Regions from separate parts of the Streptomyces sp. DSM 41931 genome, predicted to be linked through region 1. Evidence: riboswitches for the same ligand, from Rfam matches in the RefSeq annotation. Region 1 holds a riboswitch; each other region holds the start of a gene.
The links. Region 1 has a riboswitch for cyclic di-AMP ahead of ACP7TJ_RS28865 (M23 family metallopeptidase). Riboswitches for the same ligand answer to the same signal wherever they lie in the genome.

Region 1 (4,184 bases):
TCCAGTGGGAATCGATCGAGGATTCCATTATGTGCGGCGGCTCCGGCGCCGGGGGCGGTTGTGGAAACCGCCCCCGGCGCGGACTCAGGCGACCGCCGCGATCCGCGAGCGGATGTCCTCCGGGGACAGCGTCCCCTTCGCCGTCACGTGGTCGCCCGAGGACTCGCCGCGGAGGCGGCGGCCGATCCACGGGACCAGGTACTCGCGGGCCCATTGGACGTCGTCCCGGCGGATGTCCAGGGTGCCGCGCGGCGGGAGCGGGGGCCACGGCTGCTCCGGGTCGGCGGGCACCCTCAGGCCGAGGGCGAGGCCCGCGCGCAGCGCGACGCGGGTGTGGCCCTCGGGCGAGAGGTGCAGCCGGTCGGTGTCCCACGCCCTGCGGTCCTGCACGCTGCGCAGCGACCACAGGTCCAGCACCGGGCAGCCGTACCGGTCCGCGACGGCCCTGACGTGCCCGTTGTACGTGGCGATCTTGCCGCGCAGATGCTTGAGCAGCGGGACGCCACGGGTGTCGAACCCGGTGGTCACCAGGACCGTGCCCGCGGCCGCGGCGAGCTGGGCGATCGCCTTCTCGAAGCGCTCGGCCACCTCGTCCGGGTCGGTGCCCGGGCGCAGGATGTCGTTGCCGCCCGCGCAGAAGGAGACCAGGTCGGGGGCGAGTTCGACGGCCCGGGGGACCTGGTCGGCCACGATCTGGTCCAGCAGCTTGCCGCGCACCGCGAGATTGACGTACCGGAAGTCGCCCTCGGGTCTGCGGTCCGCGAGCAGAACGGCGAGCCGGTCGGCCCAGCCGACGAACGCCCCGTCGGGGCCGGGGTCGCCGACGCCCTCGGTGAAGCTGTCCCCCACCGCCACGTACGACCCGATCACTGTTGCCTTGTCACTCTTCGAATCGTCTGCCACAGCCGGACATGATTCACCTTCGGATGTGACCTACGCGACCGTAGGCGAGGGTTGACGCACGGTGAGATAAGCCACGTCAAGGTTTGGCCAAGCCCGGAATAGGTACGGCCCCGGGCCCGGACACACCGGAGGCCGGGCCCCGTGGATCGGGGTCCGGCCTTCGGCGCGCGTGTCAGGAAGGGTGCCGCGAGGGGTCAGATGGAGACACCCTTGGAGCGGAGGTACGAGACCGGGTCCACGTCCGAGCCGTAGTCCGGGCCGGTGCGGATCTCGAAGTGGAGGTGCGGGCCGGTCACGTTGCCGGTCGCACCGGAGAGACCGACCTGCTGGCCGGCGCTCACCGTCTGGCCCGCCGAGACGGACAGCGAGGACAGGTGGGCGTACTGGGCGTAGTGGCCGTCGTTCAGCTGGATGACGACCTGGTTGCCGTACGCGCCGCCCCAGCCGGCGGAGACGACGGTGCCGGCGCCGACGGCCTTCAGGGAGGTGCCGGTCGGGACGCTGAAGTCGACACCGGTGTGGTAGCCGCTGGACCACATGCTGCCGGCCACCTTGTAGGCGGTGCCGAGGCCGCCGCCGGGCACCGGGGAGGTGAAGCCGGAGGACGGGGCGGTCTGGGCGGACGCCTCGTCGGAGGAGGACTCCTCGGCCGCCTGCTGCACGGGCTTCTCGGCCTTGGGCGCGGCGGGCTTGGCGGCCTGCGGCGAAGCGGACTGCTTCGGCGCGCTCTTGGCGGCGGCCTTGCCGTCGACGGAGAGCTTCAGACCCGGGTGGATGAGCGACGGGTCGTCACCGACGGCCTCGCGGTTGTCCGCGTAGAGCTGCTTCCAGCCACCGTCGACGTGCTCGGCCTCGGCGATCTTGGCGAGGTAGTCGCCGGCCTTCACGGTGTAGGTGCGGGTGTCGTCGCCCTTGTCGGCCTTGGCCTGCTGGCCGGTGACGGAAAGCGACTGGACCGACGTCGCGGGGGCCGACTGCGGCGTGGCGGCGTGCGCGCCGGTGGCGCCGAGGAACGGCAGGGCGAGAGCGGCGCCACCGGTTCCGGCGACGGCGATGGAGCGGGTGAGACGCTGAGCCTTGGTACGGCGGTGCTTACCCTTCGCGGGCATGACGAATTCCTCTCCGGCGCCTACGAGGTGAGCTGTCGGGTGCGGACTGGAGATGTCCGGCCGCGTTGCTGCGCGGCTTAACCCCAAGCCTGTGTCCGGGGTCCGGAACAGGCAGTTGTACCTGTGGGTCCCCCGCTCCTGCCGTACGTCGGGTCAGTGTGTGCGGGCTCCGGGCGGCGGCAGGATTAGGCGTCCGTCCGGATCGGTTGGGAACGTAAGCGACCTCGACGCGGCGAAACAAGCGCGGGTTTCCGCGAACCCTCTTTTTCCGTGATCGAAAGGGGGAAATGACGTCACCGTGCGTCGATCCCGTCAGCGACTCGTCGGTGAATTCCCTTGCCGCGGAGGGGAATTACGTGAACATGGCGACAGCACACGGTCACCGATATGACGATGCTCACGCGACCCTTCCTCAAACACCGCTCTAACAGGGCACGTTATCCCCAAGCGCCCTAAACGGACAGAACGCTTTAATCACCCGAAGTCCGGCGGAGCGGTCGGTGCATTCGCGACATCCCGATCTCGCCCACGATCGCCAGACGGGCGCCTCGCGCGATTCAACGCGATCACACATAATCCAACATCACTCGCGGTGGCCGAGCCCCGTCGAACCGCCCTGTGGACAACTCATTGCCCCAGGCAGGCATGTCGTATCGTCGAGTGGTGCCCGTCGACGAGCCGCGGCGACGGCGCGGAGTGGGAGGAGCCGTCCGTGACGCAGGAGATCCCGTCGACCGAGCCCCAGCTGACCGGGGTGCGCAACTTCCGCGACGTGGGCGGGCTGCCCACGGTGGACGGCCGGCGGGTGCGGCAGGGGGTGCTGTTCCGCAGCGGCCACCTCGCCCACGCCACCGCCGAGGACGCCGCCTTCCTGGCCTCGCTCGGCCTGCACACCGTGTTCGACTTCCGCAACGCGGCCGACCAGAGGCTGGAGGGGCCGGACGTCGAGCTGCCGGGCGTGCGCAACGTCAACCTGCCGCTGAGCGACCCGGCCGACGGCGCGGAGTTCTGGAAGATGGTGCGCGACGGCGACCTGGACCAGCTGCGCGCGATCCTCGCCGACGGCCAGGGCGCCGACCGGATGATCACCTCGTACCGCATGATCGTCAAGGAGCGCACCGCCGAGCACTCCCGGGTGCTGCGCGCGCTCGCCGAGGACAACGTGCCCGCGCTGATGCACTGCGCGGCCGGCAAGGACCGCGCGGGCCTCTCGGTGGCGGTGACCCTGCTCGCCGTGGGCGTGGAGCGCGACGCGATCGTCGAGGACTACCTGAAGTCCAACGCCAAGCACCGCCGCTACAAGGTGCGCCGCAGCGGCAGCTCCCCCGACGCCTACTCCCCCGAGGTCATGGAGCTGCTCAGCCCGCTCTTCGACGCGCGCGAGGAGTATCTGGCGGCCGCCTTCGAGACGGTCGAGGAGACGTGGGGCGGCGTGGACACCTACCTGGAGCAGGGGCTCGGGCTCACGCCGGCCCACCGGGAGCGGCTGCGCGAGCGTCTGCTCGACTGACGTCCGCGTCCGCGTCCGCCGCCGCCGCGGCCGTCACTTCTTCGGCGCGATCTCGAAGAGGAAGTAGATGAAGGCGGCGAAGAGGTGCCCGACCACGACGTAGACGAACAGCCGGACCCACAGGGCCCGCGGGAACTTCTCCTCCATGTCCTTGCCGCTCATGGGGTCTCTCCAGGGGTCGGGCCCAGGCACAGGGCGGCCGTGGGACTCTGCAACAGGGTGTGGACGAACAGCAGCTCGACCCCGTCGGGGTCCTGCGCTGCGATGCGGTGCGGGGTCAGCGAGTCGAAGTGCGCGCTGTCGCCCGGGCCCAGCCGGTGCAGGGCGTCCCCGAGGCGCAGCCGCAGCCGCCCTTTGAGCACGTACAGCCACTCCTCTCCGGGGTGGACGCGCACGATGTCGCCCTGGGAGCCGTGCGGCACATGGACCCGCAGCGCCTGCATGCCGCGTCCGGCGGCTCCGGCCTGCCAGTACGTCCAGCCGCCGGCCACCGTGGGGTCCATGTCGGCGGCGCGCACCACGGCGTCCCGGTCGGCGGCCGACTCCCCGAGCAGCTCGGAGACGGTCGTACCGTAGATCCGGGCGAGGGAGAGCAGCATTGGCAGCGAGGGCTGGCGCTGTCCGGTCTCCAGCCGGGAGAGGTGGGCGGGCGACAGGCCCGC
Region 2 (4,184 bases), 3.0 Mb from region 1:
TCGCGATGGGCATGCACGCGCTGTGGAACGGCTCCGCCACGCTCGGCCAGTTCGGCTTCATCGCGGTGTACGGGGCCTTCATGGTGCCGGCGTTCGGGCTGCTGACCTGGCTGGTGGTGTGGACGCGGCAGCGGGAGCTGCGGACCGTGCGCACGGAGCTGCCCGCGTACGCGGTGGCCGGCTGGCTGCGCCCGGCGGAGCCGTTCGCGCTGGGCTCGATGCGCGCGCGGCGCCTCGCCCGGAAGTTCGCCCGCGAGCACGGGGGCAGGCCCGCGGCGAGGGCGGTCGCCCAGTACGAGGCGTACGCGACGTCGCTGGCGTTCCTGCGTCACCGGGGCCGCGCGGGGAAGGCGGGGGCGGACTTCGTGACGCGGGAGCGGGAGCTGCTGCTGGAGCTGTGGCGCCGGCGCGCGGCGGCCCGCCCGGCGCTGGAGCACGCGGCCCGGCTCACGGCGCCCCCGGTGCCGTACGGCGCGGGATGGGCGTACGGGCCCGTCCCCGCACGGTGGCCGGCGCAGGGGCAGCCGCCGTATCCGGCGTACGGGGAGAACCCCTACCGCCGCTGAGCGGAGCCCCGGACATGCGGAACCGGCAGCCCTGACGTCGGGGGGTCGTCGTCGGGGCTGCCGGCGTTCACGGCGTCGGCGGCCGGGACACGGCCGCCGGGGTGGTTCAGATGCTGAGGCCCTTGCCGGCCAGCCAGGCGGCCGGGTCGACGCCGCCGGAGGTGCCGGCGGGGTGGACCTCGAGGTGGAGGTGGGCGCCGGTCACGTTGCCGGTCGCGCCGACGCGGCCGATCACGTCGCCGGTGTTGACCTTCTGGCCGACGCTGACGTTGATCGACGACTGGTGCGCGTACCAGACCTCGGTGCCGTCGTCGAGGGTGAGCACGGTCTTGTAGCCGTACGAGCCGTCCCAGCCGGCGGAGGTGATCGTGCCGGTGTGGACCGCCTTGATCAGGGTGCCGGTGGGGGCGGCGAAGTCCAGGCCGGTGTGGTAGCCGGAGGACCAGTAGGCGCCGGCCTGACCGAACGTCGAGGTGATGGTGTACGAGGAGGTCGGCAGGGCGTACTGCTTGGCCAGCTCGGCGAGGCGCTCGGCCTCGGCCTTCTTCGCGGCCTCCTCCTCCGCCTTCTTCTTGGCGGCCTCGGCCTTCTCCTTGGCCTCCTGCTCCGCCTTGGCGGCGGCCTCGGCGGCCTCCTTCTCGGCGGCGGCGAGGGCGGCGGCCTGCGCCTTGCTCTGCGCCTGGCCCTGCTGCTGCTCGACCTGGGCCATGATGCGGGCGCGCAGCGCCTCGCCGGCGTCGGCGGTGGCGCCCTCCTCGGCGTCGGCGGTGACCATGCCGATGTCGCTGAGGGGGGTGCTGGAGCCCTTCGGCGTTTCCTCGTCGGAGATGAGGGAACCCACGTTGGGGAGGTCGGGCATGGAGATGGAGACGGGCGGCTTGCCGGTCTGGGCGCTGGCCATGCCGCCGGCGCCGACGGCGGCTATGACGCCGACGCCCAGGACGGTGGAGCTGCGGGCGAGTCCGCCTCCGCGCTGCTTGGCGACGCGGTGCCGGCCACGCACGGGCCGCACGGACTCCGCGGTGGGGTTCCACTCCTCGAAGGGCCCCTCGTCGGCACCGGGGGCGCCGTAGGCGAAGGTGTCGCTCGGCTTGAACGGGGCCTCGGGGGCAGGCGGGTTGGACGCCACGTGGGCGCGCTCCTTTCCTTCCTTCTTCGCCTACCGGGTTAGCTGACGGGTTCGGAGCAGGAAGGTCTCCTACGCGCGTATACGAACCGTGACGTCACGGCGGTATCCGCCCGATTCACCCCATGGTGGTGGTTCCCCGGTTCCCTTGCGGGATTCGGCGCGTGCGCACGGAGCCGACGTCTGTGACGGCTGGGACGACCGCGCTGCGTTATCGAACGTTAATAGACGCAGGGGCCGGATTCCAAGCCGTTCCTCTTGATCGTTAACGATTTCCGCACGGACTTAAGCGCCATCAGCGGGCGAAAACGGGCGAGTTGACTGCGCCTCGGGCGACCGGTCGAACCTGACGGGGCGCCAGTTGCCATGCACTGCGGGGCCGTTCGCTCACTGTGCGTGAAGGGCGGGGGAACGAGTGCCGTCAGGGAGAAACACCGAGGGCCGGAACCCTTTCGGATTCCGGCCCTCGGCCTTCAGTAGCGGGGACAGGATTTGAACCTGCGACCTCTGGGTTATGAGCCCAGCGAGCTACCGAGCTGCTCCACCCCGCGTCGGTAGACACCAGTGTACGGCATCCGCGGGGTCCTCCGCACACACCTTCCCCGCAGGCGCGTTCAGCGGCCCAGGAGGTGCCCGTTCGGCGCCTTGGCGCGCTGCTCGAACTCCGGCAGGACCAGCACCGTGGCGCCCCCGTCGGCCAGTACGGCGCTGCCGTCGGCGTCCGTCACGAAGGTGTCCGGCTCCCGCCAGGCCGTGACCACCCGGCGCACCCCCGCGTCCAGGATCAGCCGCGCGCAGGGCGCCGGCCGGGACGCGCGGCGGGCGCACGGCTCCAGGCTGGAGTAGACCGTGGCGCCGGCCAGTCGCGGGTCGGTGGGGTCTGCCTTGGCCAGCGCGGCCTCCTCCGCGTGCACCACGGGGTCGTCGCCCTCGCGGGAGTGGCCCCGCGCCAGCTCGGTGCCGTCGGCGGCGACCACGACCGCGCCGACGCTGAACGCGGTCTCGGAGGGCGGGCACCGCGCGGCCAGCTCGCAGGCGAGGGCGAGCCAGTGGCGGTCGGCCGCGGACGGCAGCGCGCCGGCGCCGGGCGCGGTGGGCTCGTAGCGCATCAGGACGACGTCGCCTACGGGCCGGGTCTCGACCAGGCGCAGCCGCCCGCCCTGGTAGCTGCCGGGACCGAACAGACGGGGGGCGTCCGGGTCGCCGACGAACAGCGGGGCGAGGACGAGCTGCAGCTCGTCGGCGAGGCCCTGGGTCATCAGCTGGGTGTGGATCCGCCCGCCGCCCTCCACCATCAGCCGCCGCACCCTGCGCACGTCGTGCAGGTGCTCCAGCAGCCGCCGCCAGTCCAGGGCGTCGCCGAGCGGCACGACGTCTGCGGCGATGCCCAGGGCGCGGGCCCGTTCGGCGCCCTTGCCGGTGGTGTACAGGACCTTCTCGCCGCCGGTGTGCCAGAAACGGGCCGTCGGGTCCAGGTCGCCGGAACCGCTCACCGTGACCTTCAGCGGGTACTCCGGGCGGCCGTCGGCGATCCGGGCGGAGCGGCGCTCGGGCGAGTTGACCAGCAGCCGGGGGTTGTCGGCGCGGATCGTGCCGGCGCCGACCAGGATGGCGTCCACGGACGCCCGTACCTCGTCGACCCGGTCGAAGTCGGCCGGGCTCGACAGCAGCAGCCGCTCCGGGCCGGTGTCGTCCAGGTAGCCGTCGAGGGAGACGGCGGCGGACAGCAGGACGTACGGGTACGGCATCGGCGGGCTCTCCCGGGTGCGGGCGGCGGCGGGACCGCTGCGCGGTCCGGCTCCAGTCTGGCAACCCGTGCGACCGGGAGCGGAGGTCAGGGCTCGATCAGGCCGACCCGGATGGCGTACCGGGTGAGCTCCAGCCGGTCCCTGAGGCCCAGCTTGGCGAGCAGGTTGGCGCGGTGCCGCTCCACCGTCTTGGGGCTGATCACCAGCATGTCCGCGATCTGCTGGGAGGTGTGGCCCTCGGCGACGAGCTTGAGGATCTGCTCCTCGCGGTCGGTGATGGCCTTCGCGGGCAGGGTCCGGCCCTCCCGCGCCAGGTCGAGGTAGTTGTGGATGAGGGCGTTGACCGCCCCCGGGTAGAGGAAGGGCTCGCCCCGCATGGTGGCGTGACAGGCCTCGACGAGGTCGCGGTCGGCGACCGACTTGAGGACGTAGCCGGAGGCGCCGGCGGCCAGGGCCTCGAAGAAGAACTGCTCGTTGTCGTACATGGTCAGCACGAGGATCCGGGTCTCCGGCAGGGTGCGGGAGAGTTCACGGGCCGCTTGCAGACCGGTCAGGCGCGGCATGGCGATGTCGAGGATGGCCAGGGCGGGGCGGTGCTCGCGGGCCAGCTCGAGGGCTTCCGCGCCGTCGGCGGCCTCGGCCACCACGGTCAGGTCCGGTTCGCCGTCCAGGATGAGACGGACCCCCCGGCGGACCAGCGCGTGGTCGTCGGCGAGGAGGATGCGGGTGGGGGCGGCGTCGGTC
Region 3 (4,184 bases), 2.2 Mb from region 1:
GGCGTCGCACAGCTCGACGAGCGCCGACTTGGCGGGGCCGTCGGGCAGCGGGGCGAGCGCGGCGCGCGCCTCCTCGGCGTAGCGCACGGTGTCCCGGCGGGCCTGGTCCAGCGCGGGGTGGGCGCGCAGCAGGCGCAGCGCCTCGGCGTGCCGGGCGTCGTCGGTGAGGTCGGAGTCGAGCAGCTCGCACAGGGCGAGGTCCTCGGCGAGGCCCAGCCGGGCCGCCCGCTCGCGCAGCCGCAGCACGGGCAGGGTGGCGATGCCCTCGCGCAGGTCGGTGCCGGGGGTCTTGCCCGACTCGTGGGAGTCGGAGGCGATGTCGAGGACGTCGTCGGCGAGCTGGAAGGCGACGCCGAGCCGCTCGCCGTACTGGGTGAGGACGTCGACGACCGTCTCGTCGGCGCCGGACATCATCGCGCCGAACCGGCAGGAGACGGCGACGAGGGAGCCGGTCTTGCCGCCGAGCACGTCCAGGTAGTGGTCGACCGGGTCGCGACCGTCCTGCGGGCCCGCGGTCTCCAGGATCTGGCCGGTGACCAGCCGCTCGAACGCCTCGGCCTGCACCCGCACGGCCTCCGGGCCGAGGTCGGCCAGGATGTGCGAGGCACGGGCGAAGAGGAAGTCGCCGGTGAGCACGGCGACCGAGTTGCCCCAGCGGGCGTTCGCGCTCGCGACCCCGCGCCGCACCTCGGCGTCGTCCATCACGTCGTCGTGGTACAGCGTGGCCAGGTGGGTGAGCTCCACCACGACGGCCGACGGCACGATGCCGGGCGCGTAGGGGTCCCCGAACCGGGCGGAGAGCATGACGAGCAGCGGGCGGAACCGCTTGCCGCCGGCCCGCACCAGGTGCTGGGCGGCCTCCGTGATGAACGGCACCGCGCTCTTGGTGGCTTCGAGCAGTCCTTCCTCGACAGCCGTCAATCCGGCCTGGACATCGGCTTCCAGAGCCTGGTCCCGCACGCTCAGCCCGAACGGCCCGACGACGGTCACGAGGGGTCTCCTGTCTGCTGGTGTCTGCTGGCGGTTACACGGTTTGTCGATAGGTCGCTGCCACCACTCGAGTCAGCGTATCCGGTCGTGTTTCGATCACCGCCAGGGCCCGGGGTCTCAAGCAGGGCGATACGGGATCAGAAGCGGAGTGTTTTTGATCGGCTGATAACAACGGACATACCTCTGTTTCCCGGACACAGCGACCCGTGAACCATCCTGCCCCACCTCTGAGTCCGATTTGCCGCCATTGATGCGCCAATTCCCCTTGGCCGCAAATGCTCTCGCGGCCGCCGTCCCGTGAGGTGAGTCACGCGCACGCCGGCCTCCGGGCCACCCTCGCACAGGCCCGTCCTCCCGCTCCGGGCAACGGAGTTGAGTCTTGGCGACCGCAAAGGATCAAGCACGCAAAACCGCCCATCCCAAGATCAAACGGTGCCTTGTGTGATCGTCGCACTTGTTCCCGACATGTGCTCTCGCATACGTTCCGGGCCTGCCGGGTGGACGCCTAGTCCTGCCGCCACCCGCATCACACCCGACGACCAACTCACGCACGGCAGGAGCGGGGGACCCAGGTAAGCCGCCGTACCGGACACGCGCCGGGACGGCTCGGGGTGAAGCCATGCCCGCAGGGGCACGGCCGGGCACTCTCCCGCCCGAACCCGACAGCTCACCTCGCAGGCGTAGGAGAGGAACCCAGACATGCGCGCTTTCGCCTCGCCCCGCCGCCTCGTCCGCACCCTCGCCGTCGCCGGCACCGGTGTCGCCGTGGTCGCGCTGCCGCTGTTCGGCGCCACCAGCGCCTCCGCGGCCCCCACGACCCAGGCCACCACCGCCGCCTCCACGACCGCGTACCCGGACAACCTCGACGGCTGGATCCGCGAGGCGATGGACGTCATGGCGCAGAACGGCATACCCGGCTCCTACGACGCCATCCACCGCAACATCATGCGGGAGTCGTCCGGCAACCCGGCCGCCATCAACCTGTGGGACTCCAACGCCGCGAAGGGCACCCCGTCGAAGGGCCTGCTCCAGGTCATCGACCCGACCTTCCAGGCGTACCACGTGCCCGGCACCGCCTTCGACCCGTTCGACCCGGTCGCCAACATCGCCGCGGCCTGCAACTACGCCGCCGACCGCTACGGCTCGATCGACAACGTCTTCGGCGCGTACTGAGCCGACCTCTGACGGCCCAGCCCGGCCGTCTGCCCGAACAGTCGCTCGAGGACGACGGCCACGCCGTCGTCCTCGTTCGACAGGGTGACCTCGTCGGCCACCGCCTTCAGCTCGGGGTGCGCGTTGGCCATGGCGACGCCGTGGCCCGCCCACCGGAACATGGGGACGTCGTTCGGCATGTCCCCGAAGGCGATCGTGTCCTCGGGGCGCAGCCCCAGGTGCTCGGCGGCCAGCGCCAGACCGGTCGCCTTGGTCACCCCGCACGGCTGGAGCTCCACCGTGCCCGGCCCCGACATCGTGACCGTGGCCAGCGAGCCGACCACGGACCGGGCAGCCGCCGCCAGCGCGTCGTCCGACAGCTCCGGGTGACGCAGCAGCACCTTGCTGATCGGCCGCGCCCACAGGTCGTCGCGCCGTTCCGCCCGCACCGACGGAAGCGTCGGGTGCGGCATCCGGTAGCCCGGCTCGATCAGCGTCAGCCCGTCGACCCCGTCCTGGTCGACCGCGGCGTACACCTCCCCCACCTCGGCCTCGATCTTGCCGAGCGCGGTCTCCGCCAGCTCCCGGTCCAACCGGACCGACCACAGCATCCGCCGCGCGGCGGCGTCGTAGACCTGCGCGCCCTGTCCGCACACCGCGAGCCCCGTACAGCCGAGGTCGTCGAGCAGCGACCGCACTCTGGGGGCCGGGCGGCCCGTCACCACGAGGTGCCGGACACCGGCCCGCTCGGCCCGGGCGAGGGCGGCGAGGGAGCGGTCGGAAAGGGTGTCGTCACCGCGCAGCAGCGTCCCGTCCAGGTCGGTGGCGATGAGAGAACAATCGGTGGGTGCGGCCATGATCAGAGAATACGGAGAAGAGGACCGTCCGATTCACCGCGCCCGTATGCCCTCGCATTGGGTGCGATTTGCCTTCTTGTGCCGACGGATCGCGACCGGTTGAGAACTGTTTTCCCTTTTGACCGTTACACGGTGCGCTCCACCGGACCCGGGCCCCGTGAGTCGTCCCTCATATCAGGAGCCCCCCGGGACGCGACCCCGTAACGTGTGGCACGGCCACGGACACGTGGCGCACCCGCGCACACGAAAGCGAGGCAGCACCCGATGCCCCCCTTCGATGTCCCCGAGGGCGACCCCTTCGGCCCGCACAACCTGCCGTACGGCGTCTTCTCGCTCCCCGGTTCGACGGAGCGCACCGTGGGCGTCCGGCTGGGCGACCACGTCCTCGACGCCGGCGCGGCGGCACACGCCCTGGGCTCCCCCTACGCCTCCCTGCTCGCCCGCCCGACCCTCAACCCGCTGCTGGCGGCGGGCCGTACGGCATGGTCGGACGTGCGCCGCGCGCTCACCGCGTGGGTGACGGTCCCGGCACACCGGGAGACCGTCGGGCCCTTCTACCACCCGCTGTCCGAGGTGACCCTCCATCTGCCGTTCGAGGTCGCGGACTACGTCGACTTCTACGCCTCGGAGAACCACGCGCGGAACGTCGGGCAGATCTTCCGCCCCGACGCCGCCGACTCCCTGACCCCCAACTGGAAGCACCTGCCGATCGGTTACCACGGGCGCTCCGGCACCGTCGTGGTGTCCGGCACCGACGTGGTGCGCCCTTCGGGCCAGCGCAAGGCGCCCGCCGACGCCGCCCCCGTCTTCGGCCCGTCGGTGCGGCTGGACATCGAGGCCGAGGTCGGCTTCGTCGTCGGCGTCCCGTCCGAGCAGGGCCGGCCCGTGCCGCTGAGCGCCTACCGCGACCACGTCTTCGGCCTGTGCCTGCTCAACGACTGGTCCGCACGCGACATCCAGGCCTGGGAGTACGTGCCCCTCGGCCCGTTCCTCGGCAAGTCCTTCGCCACCTCGGTGTCGGCGTGGATCACCCCGCTGGACGCCCTGGACGAAGCCCGCGTCGCCCCGCCCGACCGCACCCACGGCCTCCTGCCGTACCTGGACGACTCCGGCGAGGAGCCCGGCGGTTACGACCTGCGCATCACCGTGACGATCAACGGTCACACCGTCTCCGAGTGCCCCTTC

Region 2: another riboswitch for cyclic di-AMP. It lies ahead of ACP7TJ_RS15175 (M23 family metallopeptidase); the one in region 1 lies ahead of ACP7TJ_RS28865 (M23 family metallopeptidase).
Region 3: another riboswitch for cyclic di-AMP. It lies ahead of ACP7TJ_RS19040 (transglycosylase SLT domain-containing protein); the one in region 1 lies ahead of ACP7TJ_RS28865 (M23 family metallopeptidase).

What each region holds. Positions count from the first base shown of each region.
Region 1 covers NZ_CP189902.1:6,314,590-6,318,773, reverse strand. Annotated here, with positions in the region: gene ACP7TJ_RS28870 (SGNH/GDSL hydrolase family protein) at 85-870, opposite strand; gene ACP7TJ_RS28865 (M23 family metallopeptidase) at 1,098-2,012, opposite strand; cyclic di-AMP (ydaO/yuaA leader) riboswitch at 2,017-2,181, opposite strand; gene ACP7TJ_RS28860 (tyrosine-protein phosphatase) at 2,725-3,522, shown strand; gene ACP7TJ_RS28855 (DUF6126 family protein) at 3,556-3,684, opposite strand; gene ACP7TJ_RS28850 (helix-turn-helix domain-containing protein) at 3,681-4,184, opposite strand, start outside.
Region 2 covers NZ_CP189902.1:3,276,565-3,280,748, forward strand. Annotated here, with positions in the region: gene ACP7TJ_RS15170 (PrsW family intramembrane metalloprotease) at 1-566, shown strand, start outside; gene ACP7TJ_RS15175 (M23 family metallopeptidase) at 673-1,695, opposite strand; cyclic di-AMP (ydaO/yuaA leader) riboswitch at 1,708-1,865, opposite strand; tRNA gene ACP7TJ_RS15180 (tRNA-Met) at 2,170-2,243, opposite strand; gene ACP7TJ_RS15185 (dihydrofolate reductase family protein) at 2,307-3,440, opposite strand; gene ACP7TJ_RS15190 (response regulator) at 3,527-4,184, opposite strand, start outside.
Region 3 covers NZ_CP189902.1:4,076,620-4,080,803, reverse strand. Annotated here, with positions in the region: gene ACP7TJ_RS19045 (polyprenyl synthetase family protein) at 1-990, opposite strand, end outside; cyclic di-AMP (ydaO/yuaA leader) riboswitch at 1,559-1,686, shown strand; gene ACP7TJ_RS19040 (transglycosylase SLT domain-containing protein) at 1,690-2,163, shown strand; gene ACP7TJ_RS19035 (HAD family hydrolase) at 2,127-2,999, opposite strand; gene fahA (fumarylacetoacetase) at 3,264-4,184, shown strand, end outside.